DNA from 2 places in the Sporosarcina sp. P20a genome. Region 1 is predicted to be linked to the other one. Evidence: riboswitches for the same ligand, from Rfam matches in the RefSeq annotation. Region 1 holds a riboswitch; the other holds the start of a gene.
What was found. A riboswitch is a leader RNA that binds a small molecule or an ion and turns the genes downstream of it on or off. The one in region 1 is predicted to bind lysine.
Positions count from the first base shown of each region.

Region 1 (8,482 bases):
ATCGAAGCGGGTGAGTTCCGTCAAGATTTACGTGCCGATATTGTGGCATTCGGCGTATTGGGCATAACGAATTACAGTTATAACTGGTTCAATCCAAAAGGCAAGATGTCCGCGGATGAATTGATTGAGCTATTTTCTAGCCTATTGCTTGAAGGAATCATTCCACGCTAAGCTGAGAAATCAGCTTAGCTATAACATACCAACCGGTTAGTATAAAGGAGGATTTACTATGGAGAATGCTATAACAATTGACGTACGATCTGGGGAAGAACTGAATGAAGAGAAACTGCAACAATTCATTCGTGACCATATTCCGGAAGCGCCAGAAGGGGAATTGCACATTCGCCAGTTCAGTGCGGGGCATTCCAATTTAACGTATCTTCTGCAAATCAAAGAATGGGAAGCGGTGTTGCGCAGACCGCCACTAGGGCCGGTCGCACCGAAAGCACATGATATGGAGCGGGAATATCAAATTTTATTGAGTTTGCATCCGTATTTCAAGCCGGCTCCTAAACCTTATGTTTTTTCTAAAGATGAAGAGATTGTTGGAAGTCCGTTTTTCATTATGGAACGTCGCAATGGTATCGTGCTAGACACGGAATTCCCTAGCGACACGGCATACACACCTGAACTCGGACGAAAAATTTCTGAATTGCTAGTGGACCAACTAGTTAGTTTGCATCAAGTGGATTATAAGAAAACAAAGTTAGTGGAAATGGTGAAACCTGAAGGCTTTATGGAGCGGCAAGTTGCGGGGTGGATCGGGCGCTATGAACGCGCGAAAACGGATGAAGTGAAAGATATTGAAGAATTGACCGAGTACTTGAAGAGCAATGTACCGGAGTCCGCCGAGCCTACGATTATTCATTATGATTATAAATTAAACAATGCGATGTTTTCGGAAGACTATTCTAAAATGACCGGGCTGTTTGACTGGGAAATGACGACAGTAGGCGATCCGCTTGCTGACGTGGGGGCTGCGATGAGTTATTGGATTCAGGCAGATGATCCTGAGATGCTGAAAAAAGGACTTGGCAAACCACCGGTCACCGTGATGGAAGGGTTTTTCACAAGAGACGAATTTATCGAGCGCTATGCAGAGAAGAGCGGACGTGATGTCAGTTCGATTGATTATTATTTGACGTTTGCCTACTTCAAACTAGCCGTCATTTGCCAGCAGATTTATTACCGCTATAAAAAGGGGCAAACGCAAGATCAACGTTTTGCTCACTTTAATGTGTTTGTTGAAAATCTAATTCAGTACGCGTTAATTAGCGCTAGGAAGTAAGGGGTGACAGGATGAGAATCCATTTGCTTTTTAAGAAAGAAGAATTGAATGAGGCGAAGCTCGATGCGACCAAAACGGTTGTAGTCTTTGATGTGTTATTAGCGACTTCTACCATTTCTGCCTGTCTGTCATTTGGCGCACGGTCAGTGATTCCGACAGCTGACGAAAAGGAAGCACGTGACATTGCGAAAAACTTGCCGACTGATGAGTATTGTATGGCGGGTGAGTGGAACGGTTTGCCTATAGAAGGGTTTTCCTATCCATTGCCGCTAGCTCTTAAAGAGAAAGTGGCGGGTAAAACGTTGATACTGAGAACGACTAACGGTACAGTGGCTATTCGAAAAGCCACGGCTGCGCGTAAAGTGTGGATTGCTTCATTGCTTAATAGCCCTGCGGTCGCCAGAAAAGTATATGACGAATATGAAGACGAAACGATTTTGCTCACTTGTGCAGGATCTGCCAATCAATTTTGCTTAGAAGACTTTTACGGTGCGGGGTACTTTTTATCCGAGCTGATTCAGCTGGCAGGGGAGAATGCTGTTCAATTAACGGATAGTGCACTCAGTGCCAAGTTGTTTTACGACAGTCAGAAAGATCAAAATGAAACGTTACTCGCACAAACGCAAGTAGGCAGAGCGATGCTTGGGATGGATGTAGGTGAAGATTTACATTTCGTTAGTAAAAAAGGAGAGCTTGACGTTGCCCCTTATTTGTCTGGACAGGAAGTTGTCTGTGATCCATGTGTAAGCGTATTCAATAATTGAGGAGTGAATCGAATGAAACATACAGCCCATTTTGAATTTTGGCCGCCCCGTATTGCAAAATCTCTTACATTACCTGAAACGACGATTTATGATAATTTAGCGATCACTGCGAAGAAATATCCGAATAAAACGGCCTATGAATTTTATGGCGGATCTGCAACGTACGGCCAATTATTGGACGAGACAGAGAAGATGGCTGGGTATTTGGAGCAGGAATGCCAGGTAAAAAAAGGGGATCGTGTCTTGCTGCTCATGCAAAACTCGCCACAATTTCTCGTCAGTTTATTTGCGATATTACGCTTGCGGGCAGTCGTTGTTGCGATTAATCCGATGAGTACGACAAAAGATTTGCAGTTTTTCGTGGAAGACGGAGACATTCAACTGGCGTTTATTGGACAGGAATTGTACCCGAAACTAGAGCCGCTAATTGGTGCGACGACACTTCAAACAGTCATTTCTGCTGCTTATTCTGATTATATTTATGAAGAAAAAGCATTAGCTGAGATTCCTGAAGAAGTAAAGGCACCTGCTAAGGTACTAGCGAAGACTGTTTCGTGGAAGTCTGCGCTGGATGCGGCTCAGACTCCTTCAGTTTACACAGGCGAGAGTGATGATATGGCAATGATTCCGTATACGTCAGGAACGACTGGAGCGCCTAAAGGATGTATTCATACGAATCGGACGGTGCAGGCCAATACGATCGGTTCGTATCATTGGATGGCAATGAGTCCCGATACGGTCGTCTTGACAAGCTTGCCTTTATTCCATGTTACCGGACTCACGCATAGTGCGCTGAATCCGATTTTGGCAGGGAGTAATATGGTTATTATGACGAGATGGGATCGCGACTATGCGATGAAAGCAATTGAGCATTTCCAAGTCAGTCACTGGATCAATATTAGTACGATGCTGATCGATTTCCTCACGAATCCTCATCTCGTTGATTATGATATTTCTTCCCTGGAGATTGTGGGTGGCGGAGGGGCTACGCTTCCTATCGCAGTAGGTGAAAAACTGCATCAGCGTACGGGTCTTGATTATGTAGAAGGCTATGGTTTATCCGAAACGATGTCGCATACCCATTTCAATCCACCGAACCGTCCTAAGTTGCAATGTCTAGGCATTCCAGCGTTCGGTGTAGATGCCCGTATTATTGATCCGACAACAGGTGAAGAACTCGGTGTAGAAGAAGAAGGCGAGCTAGTGGTCAATGCACCTCAAATGTTTAAAGGCTACTATAATCAAGAGGAAGAAACGAAAGCGAGTCATATGATGCTAGACGGTATAACATTCTTCCGCACTGGCGATATCGTGCGAATGGATGAAGAAGGTTATTTCTTTATCGTAGACCGTGTTAAACGGATGATTAATGCGGCCGGCTTTAAAGTGTGGCCAACGGAAGTGGAGTCGATCCTTTATAAACATCCGGCGGTTCAGCAAGCGTGTGTCGTTCGGTCTCCTGACGAAGTGCGTGGTGAAACGGTAAAAGCACTTATTATTCTGGATTCAGAATATAAAGGAAGCGTGACTGGGGAAGAGATTATCGAATGGTCGAAGGGGCAGATGGCGAGTTATAAATATCCGCGAATTGTCGAGTTCCGCGATAGTTTCCCGACTACGAGTAGTGGAAAGATCTTATGGCGTCAGTTGCAGGATGCGTGAGTGGTAACTACGATTTATATTATATAGAAGTAAATTAAAAAGCTGCTCCGAGATAACCGTATGTTGCGGTCGTCTCGGAGCAGCTTAAAGTGGTTTCTAAATATCGATCAAAGACCGACTGCGGATTGATTGCGAAGAGCTAGAAGGTCTCTCAACGAATCTACTTGTTCTTCAGGCAACGCAATCATTGGTAAACGAACTCCACCAACTGGTACGCCTGTTAAGTTTAATGCAGCCTTCGTCGGAGAAGGGTTCGGTGCAGCGAACATCGCTTTCATGATCGGCAATAGTCCGCGATAGATAGTAGCGGCTTGCTTAGTATTGCCCGTTTTGAAGTGACGTACCATTTCTGCCATTTCATTTCCTATAATATGAGCAGAAACCGACACGATGCCTGTGCCGCCAATAGCTAGCATAGGTAGTGTAGACGCGTCATCACCTGAATAGACAAAAAAGTCATCCCCCGTATGCTCAATAATCGCTGCAGCGGCTTCTAGATCACCACTTGCTTCTTTAACAGACGTAATATTCGATACGTTGTTCGCCAATCGGATAATCGTTTCAGGCAACATATTGACTGCGCTGCGTCCTGGGATGTTGTAGAGCATGATCGGCAATGTAGTCGTTTGTGCAATGGTCTTGAAGTGCTGGTACAAGCCTTCTTGACACGGCTTATTGTAGTACGGTACGACGAGCATAATTCCGTCGACGCCTGCTTCTTCTGCTTGGATCGTCAAGTCAATGGATTCTCTCGTGCTATTCGTTCCTGTGCCTGCAATAACTGGTGCACGGCCTGCAACGGTTTGCACGGTGAATTTGAATAGCTCCACTTTCTCTTGCGCCGTAAGCGTAGGGGACTCTCCTGTCGTACCTGCGATGACTAGTGCGTCTGTTCCATTGGCTAGTAAGTGATTGATTAAGTTTTGTGTTGCTGGGTAATCGATGTCTCCTCTTTCATCAAACGGAGTAACCATCGCTGTCATAATTGATCCGAAATTCATTATTCTCCACATCCTATCATTTTATTAAAAAACATAGAGGTGGGGGCGATACGTAAGTGAACGCAAAAAGCAACAACGAGGGCTCGCTGTTGCGTTGAAATAATGAATTATTTCTTTGCACGAGATAGCCCACCATACAGTTTCCCATATGACAATCCTGCACTTGTTCAGTCCAGAATCAGCTTGGAGATCATGAGTGTCTCGTCGCTTCGGCAAATTCCCCTTTCCACAATCTTCATAGAACCTCATGATTCTCTGATTGTGTACTAATGGTTTTTGCGCCTCTATCCTTATTTCCGAATTATCGAAATAAGTGAAAGTTTAATTACCCCTACTGTACTTGGTATCTGATGAAATAGCAACCTTAAATTTTAAAGATAAATGTTTTGTCTTTCGATGACACATCGTGCAACAATACGTCAACAAGTGTACCGAAGTCGCCTCATTCCTTCGACAATTCACGGCCTAGTATTGTGTTAGCCATCAAAAAGTGCTATCTTATCAGTATAATAGCCTAAGCTTAGACTGGGCTTTTCTTGCTTGATTTATGCATTACATATGTTTTCTGAAAAGGGGAATTCGATGAGTACTATACATGAGTCCGCGAATAACAGGCCGGAAGAGTTACAGCGTATATTGGATAAAGAATTATTGCAGTTGGAGAAAATTACAATTGAAGATTTCGAAGTGGATCCGATTGAGAAGCCTGTCACGCAAGAAGATTTGAAGCAGTTTCAGCAGTTTACATCGACGAGTTTCCGCTCACTAGAAGAGTTGCTCGAAAGCAATCAAGCGATCTTGCCGGTTGATGAGGCGATTACACGTTTGCAAGATGAAGCATTTGAAGATCGCGTACAAATGGCGAAACGCGCAGTGCAGATCTTTACTTTATTTGAAGATGTACGTCAGAGCGTTGATCCTGAAGCGGTCGATTTACTTGCACAATTGGATGCAGCGATGGATCAAGCGCAGCTCTTGCTTGAAGAAATCGGTATACAAGAGTTGCCGGTGTACGATGAGTATTTCGATGAAAGCTATATGGAAGTGGTGGGAACTATACCTGCTGAAGAAGCGCAAGGGATCGAGCGTTTTAAAGTGGCATCTGTATTCCGCAGAGCCTTTTCAATAGAAGATCAAGTCATTCAAGATGCATTAGTGAAAACGGTTTCGTAAAAGGGGGAACGTTTATGACGAGCATAACAAATGATCAATGGGTGAGTCACTACGTACGCCCGTTTAGTAGGTGGAGGTGATTCGATGAGTTCATTTACTAACGTTCCTATGCTGATACAGCAAATGCAACAAGAGATACGACAGAAGCGTTACACATTAGCGCTGGATACGATACGCGAACTGGAAAAGCTGAATGTTAGCCGCAAACAGATTTTGTGGCATAAAGCATTACTTGAGAGTAAGGTCGGCAATTTGCATGTGGCATTAGCCTACTTGAAGGAACTAGACAGCGACGAGCTTCATGCTATTAAGTTACAGCAAACGATAGTTGACAATTGGGACACGTATACGCAAATCATCGCTGAATATAACGACGCAATATCGGAAATTCAGCTAGGGTTTGGTGAAAACGCACTACAAATCATAGATCACGCGATGGAACTGGCAGAAAAACTGCCCATCCCGATTGAATTATATCGCATAAAAACGGTGTTGTTGGCACGTTATGAAAGCGGCACATTATCTCGCTATACGGCGGGTTTACCTATGTATGTGCTCGATGATCCGACCATTAAACGTGTCGTGGCGGCAGAACCTCCGCGTCCGGATATCGCACGACCGGTTCCGAAGCCTAAAGTTAAGCGTAAGCTGAAAAAAGAGGCGGCAGTACTGCTTGCTAGTATTGCGACCGTCCTATTAGTCTTCTTTATCTGGTTAATTGCCAACCTCATGTCACAGCCTGAGGTTGCTACGGAGTCGAAAGCTACAGCACCGGTGAAAAATCCTGCCATAACGGAGACAGAGCCGAAGAAGGACGAGCCTGTTCAAGAGGTAGTCGTAAAACCTGAAGAACCAGCCGTGCTTGAATTCGTTTCAACTGAAGCAGCGAATATGTATTATAATGAAGGCTATAGACAATTCGTAAAGGAAGACTTCCCAGCAGCGGTTGTGTATTTTGAATATGCTATGCGGACGGAAGATACGGATTACTTCACGGATGATGCCTCGTACTTCCTCGCATCAAGTTATTTGCGCGAGAAGAAGTATGAAGACGTTGTGGAAATCGCGAAAGCTTTCCGTAAAGAAAAAGATGAGAATTATAAGGAATCCCCTTACCGAGACGGAATCCATCTTCAAGAAAGCCGTGCTTTGTGGAAGCTTGGTGAGGATACTCAAGCTGTTTCGATTCTGGATGAATTGATTAATAAGCCAGATGAAGATTGGGTGACGTATGAAGCGAGGGCTATGAAGAAGTTGGTAGTAGATGGTGAAAGTGGTAGTCAGGTAGATGAAGAGGCTGATTGAGTTAGCTTGAGATCGCGCTATTATGCGTCATCACTGCGCCAAACTACAAATAAACAGGAGCCATTCGAGAAGTCATGATGACTTCCCGAATGGCTCCTTCTTTTATTCCAGCGACTTGATCAATTCAATATTATGCTTCTCCCACTTGGTCATCTTTCCATCGAAGGATGGATTCGGTTCGTACCATGACTGTGAGCCGAAGTAGTTTTGCAGTTCTTTTGATTGGAATACATAGCCGTGTCGAGCGTAGATTTCATTGCGCGCTAAACGTAAATCATCTTTTGACAGTCCTTTTAAGTCGGATTCGTCGAGGAACACGTCACCGCTGTACGAAATGATGAAATTCTCGTTAGAACCGCCAGCTGGCACTTCTTTAATCACTTCTTTGACAATAACGGTTTCGACGGGTTCTTCTTTCGGGACGTCATTTTGTACGACTGGCAAATCATTGTCGGTTTCCACGTTGGTTGCAACGGCCAATTCTTTGATGGAATCAAAAGCGAGATGAACCGATTGTTTTGCGCCAAATACATTCGCCTGAATTTCTTCCCGCACACTTTCGTCATTCAATGTTGTCGTCATTTTAATTGGATAAATCCCAGCCATATACGGGCCGAATTCTGCTTGTTCTTTACTCTTTTTTATATAGCCCATCTCGGTATCGTGAATTGATAGTACGGTTTCCTCTCCAATTGATTTCACTTTGAGGATATAGCCTGCTGGATTGATCGTATAGCAAGAGAAAAGGCCGAATCGCTTTCCTGCTACACGCATGGAGAACATGCCATCGTCGGTGTTTTCTTGTAAATTGTTTTCAATTACTTGTACGATGGAAGGGTTTTTCTCGACCAATGTAAGCAAGGCTTGAATGCTTTCTCCGTCGACCGAAATACGACTATCTTTCGGTACAATCAATTCATGCAACGCGTCTTGATCTCGCTCGATCAGTGCAGAAATGAATTGCTCGGTTGTGGCATGCCGACCGTATTTATTTTCCATAAGGTAATAACTTGTAATCGCAACTAGTACAACCACTATTAATACAATGGGTGACAGCAATGTTTTCAGTAACGACCGTTTTTTATTGGAATAGCGTGATGCAAGGAGTGCTTTACAGTTTGTACAGTACTCTTGCTGTTTTGTATTCATTTCATTACATATCGGACACTTTTTCATATAAATTCTCCTACTTCATGCTATGGCTCTATCTTTTGAACGCAAGTATAGATACCAATGTAGTCAAGATTATACTATGACTGACGGGATTATTCTAGAAGTAAGGAAGAATG
Region 1 is NZ_PDYT01000010.1:33,096-41,577, forward strand. Features, by position in the region: gene CSV72_RS09990 (TetR/AcrR family transcriptional regulator) at 1-171, shown strand, start outside; gene CSV72_RS09995 (phosphotransferase family protein) at 230-1,288, shown strand; gene CSV72_RS10000 (2-phosphosulfolactate phosphatase) at 1,300-2,052, shown strand; gene CSV72_RS10005 (long-chain-fatty-acid--CoA ligase) at 2,065-3,714, shown strand; gene dapA (4-hydroxy-tetrahydrodipicolinate synthase) at 3,822-4,715, opposite strand; lysine riboswitch at 4,833-5,010, opposite strand; gene grpE (nucleotide exchange factor GrpE) at 5,298-5,888, shown strand; gene CSV72_RS10020 (tetratricopeptide repeat protein) at 5,973-7,193, shown strand; gene CSV72_RS10025 (YARHG domain-containing protein) at 7,296-8,369, opposite strand.

Region 2 (8,482 bases), on a different contig from region 1:
CATAGAAAAAGCGTTTCGGGGATCCTATCTCGAGACGCTTTTTTACTTGGTAATGAAATCGAGTTGATTTAGCAAAATCCAGATGAGGGGAAAGCCAAGTCAGTAAGTACGATTTTTCCGATAATACATAAGATATGATACACTAAGCTAAAGATAAAAAGAGGAGGGCTTTCCATGATACATGTTGGCCTGACAGGGTGGGGAGACCATCCTAGCCTATATAATGAGCATACAGTGGCGAATAAAAAACTTATAGATTATAGTAAACACTTTCCAATCGTCGAGTTAGATTCGACGTTTTATGCGATTCAATCGAAGAAAGTAATGGATAAGTGGACAGAGGAGACGCCCGCTAATTTCCAATTCGTCGTGAAAGCGTATCAGGCCATTACAGGTCATCAGCGTGGGAAGATTCCCTATGATTCTGAAGAGGAGATGTTCTCGCTGTTTAAGCTGTCGCTAACGTCGTTTGTTGAGGCAGGAAAGCTTGCGATGGTACTTGTTCAGTTTCCACCTTGGTTTGACTGCAAGAAAGAAAACGTGGATCGCATTCGTTATGTGCATGAACAATTACAGCCGTTACCGATAGCAGTAGAGTTCCGCAATCAAACGTGGTACTCTCCAGCATATCGAGAAAAAACACTCAATTTTCTGAAAGACTTGAACGTTATCCATGTGGTCTGTGATGAGCCGCAGGTAGGGGATGGAAGTGTCCCTCTTGTTCCGGTTGCGACCGACGAGAAAGTGCTGTTACGACTCCACGGACGCAATGATAAAGGTTGGGTCAATACGATGGGGGATAGTAAAGCTTGGCGTAAAGTCCGCTATCTTTATGATTATAATGATAAAGAATTAGAGAGTATGAGTGAAATCGTTAAACATCTTGAGAAGCAGACTGAAGAAGTATTTGTCATTTTTAATAATAACTCTGGTCAGCATGCGGCGAAGAATGCCAAACAATTTGCAGGGTTACTCAACATAGAATACGGGCAGCCTCTCACCAAGCAAATGGACTTGTTTGAGGGGGATCACTAATGGAGTTTGTAGCACTCGCCTTAATTGGTTTGGCATCGGGTATTATCGGTTCAATTGCCGGTCTTGGTGGCGGAACGATCTTGGTTCCGGTCACATTGTTTGTCGGATTAAATCTTGGAATGATTCCTGATATTACACCGCAAAGTGTGGTTGGCCTGTCGGTCATCATGATGATTGCGAATGGACTTGGCTCGACACTATCCTATATGAAGGTAAAGACAATTGATTATCGCAGTGCTTTTCTATTTTTTGCTGCGAGTATACCAGGTATCGTACTCGGTGCGTTGGTCAATAAAAATGTAAGTTTGCAATCATTTAATTTATATTTTGGTATATTGCTCATTGTTTTATCTACACTGTTACTAACGAGGAAATATTTGAAGCCGATTAGGTGGTTTGTAGATAACGGAAAAAAGATCAAGTTTACTGATCCTCAAGGTAAAACGCATATCTATGGATATCCCATTTGGTTTGCCATTCTATTGGCGTTGTTCATTGGATTTACGTCAGGGTTATTCGGAATCGGTGGCGGTACGATGATCGTTCCAGCCATGATTTTACTATTCTTGTTCCCACCACATGTGGCGGTCGCGACATCGATGCTAATGGTATTCTTATCAGCTATCGTCAACTCGATTTCGCATATTTCACTCGGTCATGTACCATGGCTTTATACGATTCCTGTTGTGCCAGGAGCCTATTTCGGTGGAATGCTAGGAGCCTATTTAAATAGCAAAATGAAGTCAGAAACATTAGTTTTAGTCATACGCATCATTTTACTCATCTTTGGATTACGTTCCATTTATGAGGGGATTTGGGGTTGACCTATATGAAGGAAACGGTAGCGACGATTCACATTTATCATACGAATGACGTCCATAGTCATTTCGAAAACTGGCCACAAATCCAGCATTTTCTTAAAGAGCGCAAGCAACAAGCTGAAGCCAATGGGGAGTTTTGTTTTCTATTTGATATTGGAGACCATATTGACAGATCTCATCCGTTTACCGAAGGAACAGAAGGTAAAGGAAATATCGAATTATTAAATAAAGCAGGATACGATGCCGTGACGATTGGCAATAATGAAGGTATTACTATGTCTAAGGGTGCGCTGAATACATTATATGAAGATGCGCACTTTGATGTAGTGCTGTGCAACTTGACTGAACTGGACGGTAAGGTGCCTTGCTGGGCGAAGAAGTCTAAAATATTTGAGACTACAGAAGGTGTGCGCATCGGTGTCATAGGTGCTACAGCTCCATACTACGCCTTTTATGAACAACTTGGCTGGAGTGTAGCTGAACCGCATGCAGCGTTGCAGGAAATGGCACGCAGCTTGCGTCCAGAATGCGATGTCATCGTGTGTCTTTCCCATTTAGGAATCAATGAAGATCGTCTATTGGCTACGCAATGTCCGGAGATCGATGTCATTTTAGGCGCACACACGCATCATTTATTACCGAATGGTGAGTGGGTTGACGATACGCTACTTGCGGCAGCTGAAAAATTCGGTCATTATGTCGGTCATGTCCAAGTCGATGTAGACCGCATGACGGGTCAAGTCGTTCATATGAAAGCAGAAGTTTTTCCAACACAGATGATGGAAATGTCAGAAGAGGATATTGAACAAGTGAATGGCTTATTTGCCAAAGGGGAAGAGACTCTTGAAGTACCAGTGTTTTATAATCCTTCTCCGTTATCGCAGCGCCTTTCAGGAGAAAGTCCATTATCCTCGCTGTTTGGCCGTGCATTACTGACGTATCTGGATGCTGACTGTGCGTTGTTTAACGCAGGGATATTCCTCGGTAGTTTAGATAAAGGTTGGGTAACAAGAGGGGATTTACACTCTTTATTGCCGCATCCTATCAACCCATGTCTTATCCATTTGGATGGTACTGATCTGCTGACGATCTACGAGCAGTCACTTGATCCAAAGTGGACGGAACTTCCAATAAAAGGTCTAGGTTTTCGTGGTACGCTGATGGGTAGCATGATACATGAGCACTTATACCGAAACACGAACGGGCAATTATTTGCAGGAAACCGTTTGGTCGTGCCAGGTGAGATGTATACGTTGGCAACACTTGATATGTTCACGTTTGGCTTTTTCTATCCATTACTAAAAGAGGCTAAGAAAGAATACATCATGCCGGAAATGCTTCGCGATATTCTCGGTTGGTATGGAAAAAAATATTTCAATGAACGCTAGTTATGTACGCCTCCTATTTCGCATAATGTGAAGTAGGAGGCGTATTTATGCGGTTTTATACGAATCAAAAACGGCCAAAGAAACATAACTATGGCAAAATCATACTGCGCTTTGTCATCCCGGGCATTTTGGTGGGAGTGGCGATGTTTTTCTATACGGTCAACAAACAGCTAACGCCAATTTACACACAATATGCTGAAGTACAAACGCAAAAAATAGCAAGTCACGTCATCAGTCAAGCCATTAATAATCGCACCACCAGTGTTTACGATGTCAATGAAATTATCGAAAACGTCCCCGACGATACAACAGATACGGTGACGACTAAGTTTAACGCAGAAATCATTAGCCAGGTTATGTCGGAAATTCATCAACTTGTAGAAAATCATCTAGAGCGTGCAGAAGGCGGAGATTTGGATATGTTACCGCCACTCGGAGATCTCGAGTATAATCCAGATCGCATGGAAAAAGAACAAGGTATTGTGTTTTTTGTTCCAATTGGGCAAGCAGCGAATATTCCGTTGCTCGGTAACTTGGGGCCAAAAATCCCTATCCGCTTCCACGTCGTTGGAGATGTACATGCAACAGTAGAAACCGATATTCGTGAATTTGGTATCAATAATGCGTATGTGGAAGTGTATCTAATGTTACAAGTCAATGTGCAGATTATTGTACCGCTAGCAACAAGTAGGAGTGTAGTAGAGCAGAAAATACCGATTGCGATTGGCTTGATAAGAGGAAAGGTACCTCAAATTTATTCGAAAGGAGAACAAACACCAGCGCAAATTGAAGTCCCACTTGAGAAGACGGAGTAAAAGGCTATTGTGAACAATGTCGATTATTGCTACACTAGGTACAGAAGAATATCGAGACTTACGTAGAGGCTGCATTGTTTATAAGTAACTGGCGAGAGAGTGACATCTAGGACCGCGAGCGAAAGGAGGCAATGCCGAAGTTTGAGAAGGGTCAACTTCTCAAGTTGGGGTCATTTCGAAGAGGAATGACACTGTCATACAGCGATAAATGTATGGAGAGCTACAGTTGCCAATTGTACTGCGATTTATGAATTATTGCTTGATCAATTGACTGGCCGACTCCTACACGTATGCTATTGCCTGTGGAGTTGGCTTTTTTTATCGGGAAATTAAGGAATTACAGGATAGTATCAGCTTTCCACTCTTCGAAAGATCTTCTGCATTTCGATTTCATCTAGCAACTAGAAAGAGGAGGAATTACAATGATCGGAACATGGGTCTCTATTTTACCTCCTATCATCGCCATCGTGATGGTGTTAGCGACGAGGAGAGTACTATTATCATTAGGAGCAGGAATTGTTACAGCAGCTTTACTTTTAGCGAACTTTGCTCCGTTCGAGACACTAAAAGGTGTATGGAGAGCCATGACAGTTTCGTTTTGGGATGGCGGACTCAATACGTACAATATATTTATCATGCTATTTCTTTTATTACTAGGTGTCATTACGGCATTCGTCAGCCTATCGGGAGGAAGTGCCGCATTTGCACGCTGGGCAGTCACGCGTATCCGTACAAAACGTGGCGCGAAGCTGTTGACGATGGGGCTTGGGATTGCAATTTTTGTGGATGACTATTTCAATGCCTTAGCAGTTGGACAGATTGCAAGACCGATTACAGACCAGCACAAGATTTCTCGTGCGAAATTGGCGTATTTCATTGACTCTACATCGGCACCGATTTGTGTCGTGTCACCCATCTCTAGTTGGGGCGCATTCTTAATTGGACAACTTGCGCTTATTTTAGGTACGACAGCAGCGGTGAGTTATTCACCATTAACTGCATTCATTATGATGGCACCGATGAACTTCTATGTTATTGCGACATTGTCGATGGTCTTTTTCTTCGCTTGGACGAATAATGACTTCTTCGAAATGAAGAAGCATGAAGATCGTGCAACGAATGAAGGGGAACTATTTGACCAAACTAAAGAAATTCCGGGTCAACTAAAAGAAGAATTCCCTGAGCATACGCACGGAAAAGTTCGCGATTTGGTTGCACCGATCGTGACGTTGATTGCGGTAACGCTTGGTATGATGATTTTCACAGGCTATAAAGAAGCAGGCGTTTTCGATATTTGGGCTATCTTTGAAAACACTGATGTACCATTTTCTTTGGTAATTGGCGGTACTACGGCAACATTGCTAGCTATGTTGTTATATATTTTACAAATGGAAAAGAACGAAACAGCAAGTGTTTCATGGATGGGCCGTGCATTTATTAGCGGATTGAGAGCGATGATGCCTGCCATTCTCATCTTAATCTTCGCTTGGGGATTGACTGAACTAATCGCTTCCCTAGATACAGGACTCTTCCTTTCTACGATGGTAGAGCAATTAAATATTCCAGTCACTTTCCTTCCAGTATTGATCTTCGTATTAGCAGGGTTAATGGCATTCTCGACAGGTACTTCATGGGGTTCTTTCGGTATCTTGATGCCGATTGCGGGTACTATCATGGTCAATGCGGCACCTGAATTATTATTACCAGCGTTGGCGGCAGTACTTGCAGGTGCGGTATTCGGAGATCATTGTTCACCGATTTCTGATACGACCATTTTGTCTTCTACTGGAGCAGGTTGTAACCATATGGATCACGTATCTACCCAGTTGCCTTATGCGCTTGTTGCGGCAAGTGTAGCGGTAATCGGCTACATCGTTCTCGGGCTGACTGGGTCTGTCTGGATCGGTTTAGTAGCTGTTATTATTACTTTAATAGTTTTATTTACGTACTTGAGCGCTAAAGGAAAGAAACGCGCGGAACAAATAGCATAGTTTACCTTTTAGACTAAGAGTGATAATTACTTCATTCTTAGTCTAAATTTGTTTTGACATCTCGAATTGGGCTGTTTATACTAAATATACGGAACTATAATTATCAGAATAAATTGAATCATGAAAGTTTTGTAAAATAACAAAAAGAGGTGAGTTGTATGGAGAATCGTTCACAGTGGGGAACGAGAGCAGGTTTTATACTGGCTGCGGTCGGATCAGCTATAGGACTTGGAAACATTTGGCGTTTTCCTTATGTAGCCTATGAAAATGGCGGCGGCGCATTTTTTATCCCGTACTTATTTGCATTATTAACAGCTGGTATCCCGATTCTGATCATGGAATTCACAATTGGTCATAAATACCGTGGATCCGCACCTCTATCATTCTTCCGTTTAAACGGTAAGAAAGCAGAGTTCTTAGGATGGTGGGGGATTTTCGTATCGTTCGTTATCTCCACCTACTATGCCGTGATCATTGCATGGGCAATGAAATACACGATCTACTCATTTAACTTATCTTGGGGGAAAGAACCTGAAGCGTTCTTCTTCGGTGATGTTCTAAAATTGGCGGATAATCCAGGAGATGTCGGGGGAATTGTAGGGGGCGTGGCATTGCCACTACTATTCGTCTGGGTTATTTGTTATATCATTTTGATCGGTGGAGTAAAGAAAGGGATCGAATTAGCGAACAGAATATTTATTCCTATTCTATTCATACTCTTCTTATTCGTCGTCATCCGTGCAATCACACTAGATGGAGCTATGGTTGGACTGGATGCATTCTTTAAACCAGATGTCGATAAGTTACTGAACCCACGTGTATGGGTTGCAGCATATGGACATATCTTCTTTAGTTTATCGATCGCATTTGCTATCATGATTACGTATTCTAGTTATTTGCCAAAGAAATCAGATATTACGAATAACGCATTTATTACAGGTTTTGCGAACTCTTCTGTTGAGTTATTGGCGGGTATCGGAGTATTCGCAGTACTAGGATTCATGGCAACGAATTCAGGGGTGGAAGTAGCAGACGTTGCGACAGCTGGTGTAGGTTTGGCCTTCGTCGTGTTCCCTGAAATTATCAATCAAATGCCAGGATTAAATGGCCTGTTCGGCGCATTCTTCTTCCTGTCACTGACACTTGCGGGTATTACTTCACTAATATCAATTACCGAAACATATATCGCAGGTATGTCAGATAAATTCAATATTTCAAGACGTCGTTCAGTAACTATTGGCGTCGGACTCTCAGCAGTGATTTCTTTGCTATACGCTACAAATGGCGGTTTATACTTCCTAGACGTAGCGGATTACTTCATTAACCAATTCGGTATTGCAGTCATCGGTTTAGTCGAAGTCGTCTTACTAGCTTGGGTATTCCGGAAACTAGGTTTGTTCGAACAGCATGCCAACGCAGTATCGGATATTCGTCTTGGCTGGTGGTGGAAAGTATCGCTATCATTCATTACACCAGTAGTATTGGGTACGATGTTATTCTTCCTAATCAAAGACAATATCGCTGAAAACTACGAGGGATATCCAACGTCATTCTTATGGACAATAGGATGGCCAGTTGCAATTGGTGCATTTGTTATGTCGATCGTATTCACATCGCTAAAATGGAGAGACAACACAAGAATTACATCAGATTATGATGAAGATAAAGGGGGTCTATAAATGGATACAGGAATGAGCGGCTCTGCAATCCTCATGATGCTACTCGGTGTGACGATCATCTGGGGCGGTCTATTTATTAGCATCTTTTACGCTACGATCCTCAGTAAATTCAAAAAGAAATTCAAAATCGAACAGTAAACGATTTACACCTGCAACCAGAAACTTGGTTGCAGGTGTATTTTTATTGTGAATTAGTGTTTGGGAAAGTGTACAAAGTCATACGCACAATAAAACCTCCGCCACTGCAATGAAAATACAAAATCAGTCACCTTATTCTAAATTTCTACTCGCTTACCTTATTGCTTGCAATGTGTGTCAACTATAATTGAAGGTTATCTGAATTTATGTTACATTGACATGAGTAGAATCTATCAACAGAATGGAGTCGGTAGCGTTGTCATGCAAACCTGAGACAGGAAGAAAATCTGAGCATATTAGAAAGCCAGATTGGCTGAAGATTAAGCTAAACACCAACGAGAACTATACAGGTTTAAAGAAATTAATGCGCGAGAAAAACTTGAATACTGTATGTGAAGAAGCACGTTGCCCGAATATTCATGAGTGTTGGGGAGAGCGTCGTACAGCTACCTTTATGATCTTAGGTGCTGTGTGTACACGTGCATGTCGTTTCTGTGCAGTCAAAACAGGTTTACCTAATGAACTAGATACCGCTGAGCCGGAACGCGTAGCGGAATCCGTTGAATTGATGAATTTGAAACATGCTGTTGTAACTGCTGTAGCACGCGATGACTT
Region 2 is NZ_PDYT01000018.1:15,656-24,137, forward strand. Features, by position in the region: gene CSV72_RS12730 (DUF72 domain-containing protein) at 175-1,035, shown strand; gene CSV72_RS12735 (sulfite exporter TauE/SafE family protein) at 1,035-1,859, shown strand; gene CSV72_RS12740 (bifunctional metallophosphatase/5'-nucleotidase) at 1,865-3,244, shown strand; gene yunB (sporulation protein YunB) at 3,292-4,059, shown strand; lysine riboswitch at 4,115-4,290, shown strand; gene CSV72_RS12750 (Na+/H+ antiporter NhaC family protein) at 4,482-6,050, shown strand; gene CSV72_RS12755 (sodium-dependent transporter) at 6,209-7,729, shown strand; gene CSV72_RS16590 (methionine/alanine import family NSS transporter small subunit) at 7,730-7,867, shown strand; gene lipA (lipoyl synthase) at 8,109-8,482, shown strand, end outside.
Region 2: another riboswitch for lysine. It lies ahead of CSV72_RS12750 (Na+/H+ antiporter NhaC family protein); the one in region 1 lies ahead of dapA (4-hydroxy-tetrahydrodipicolinate synthase).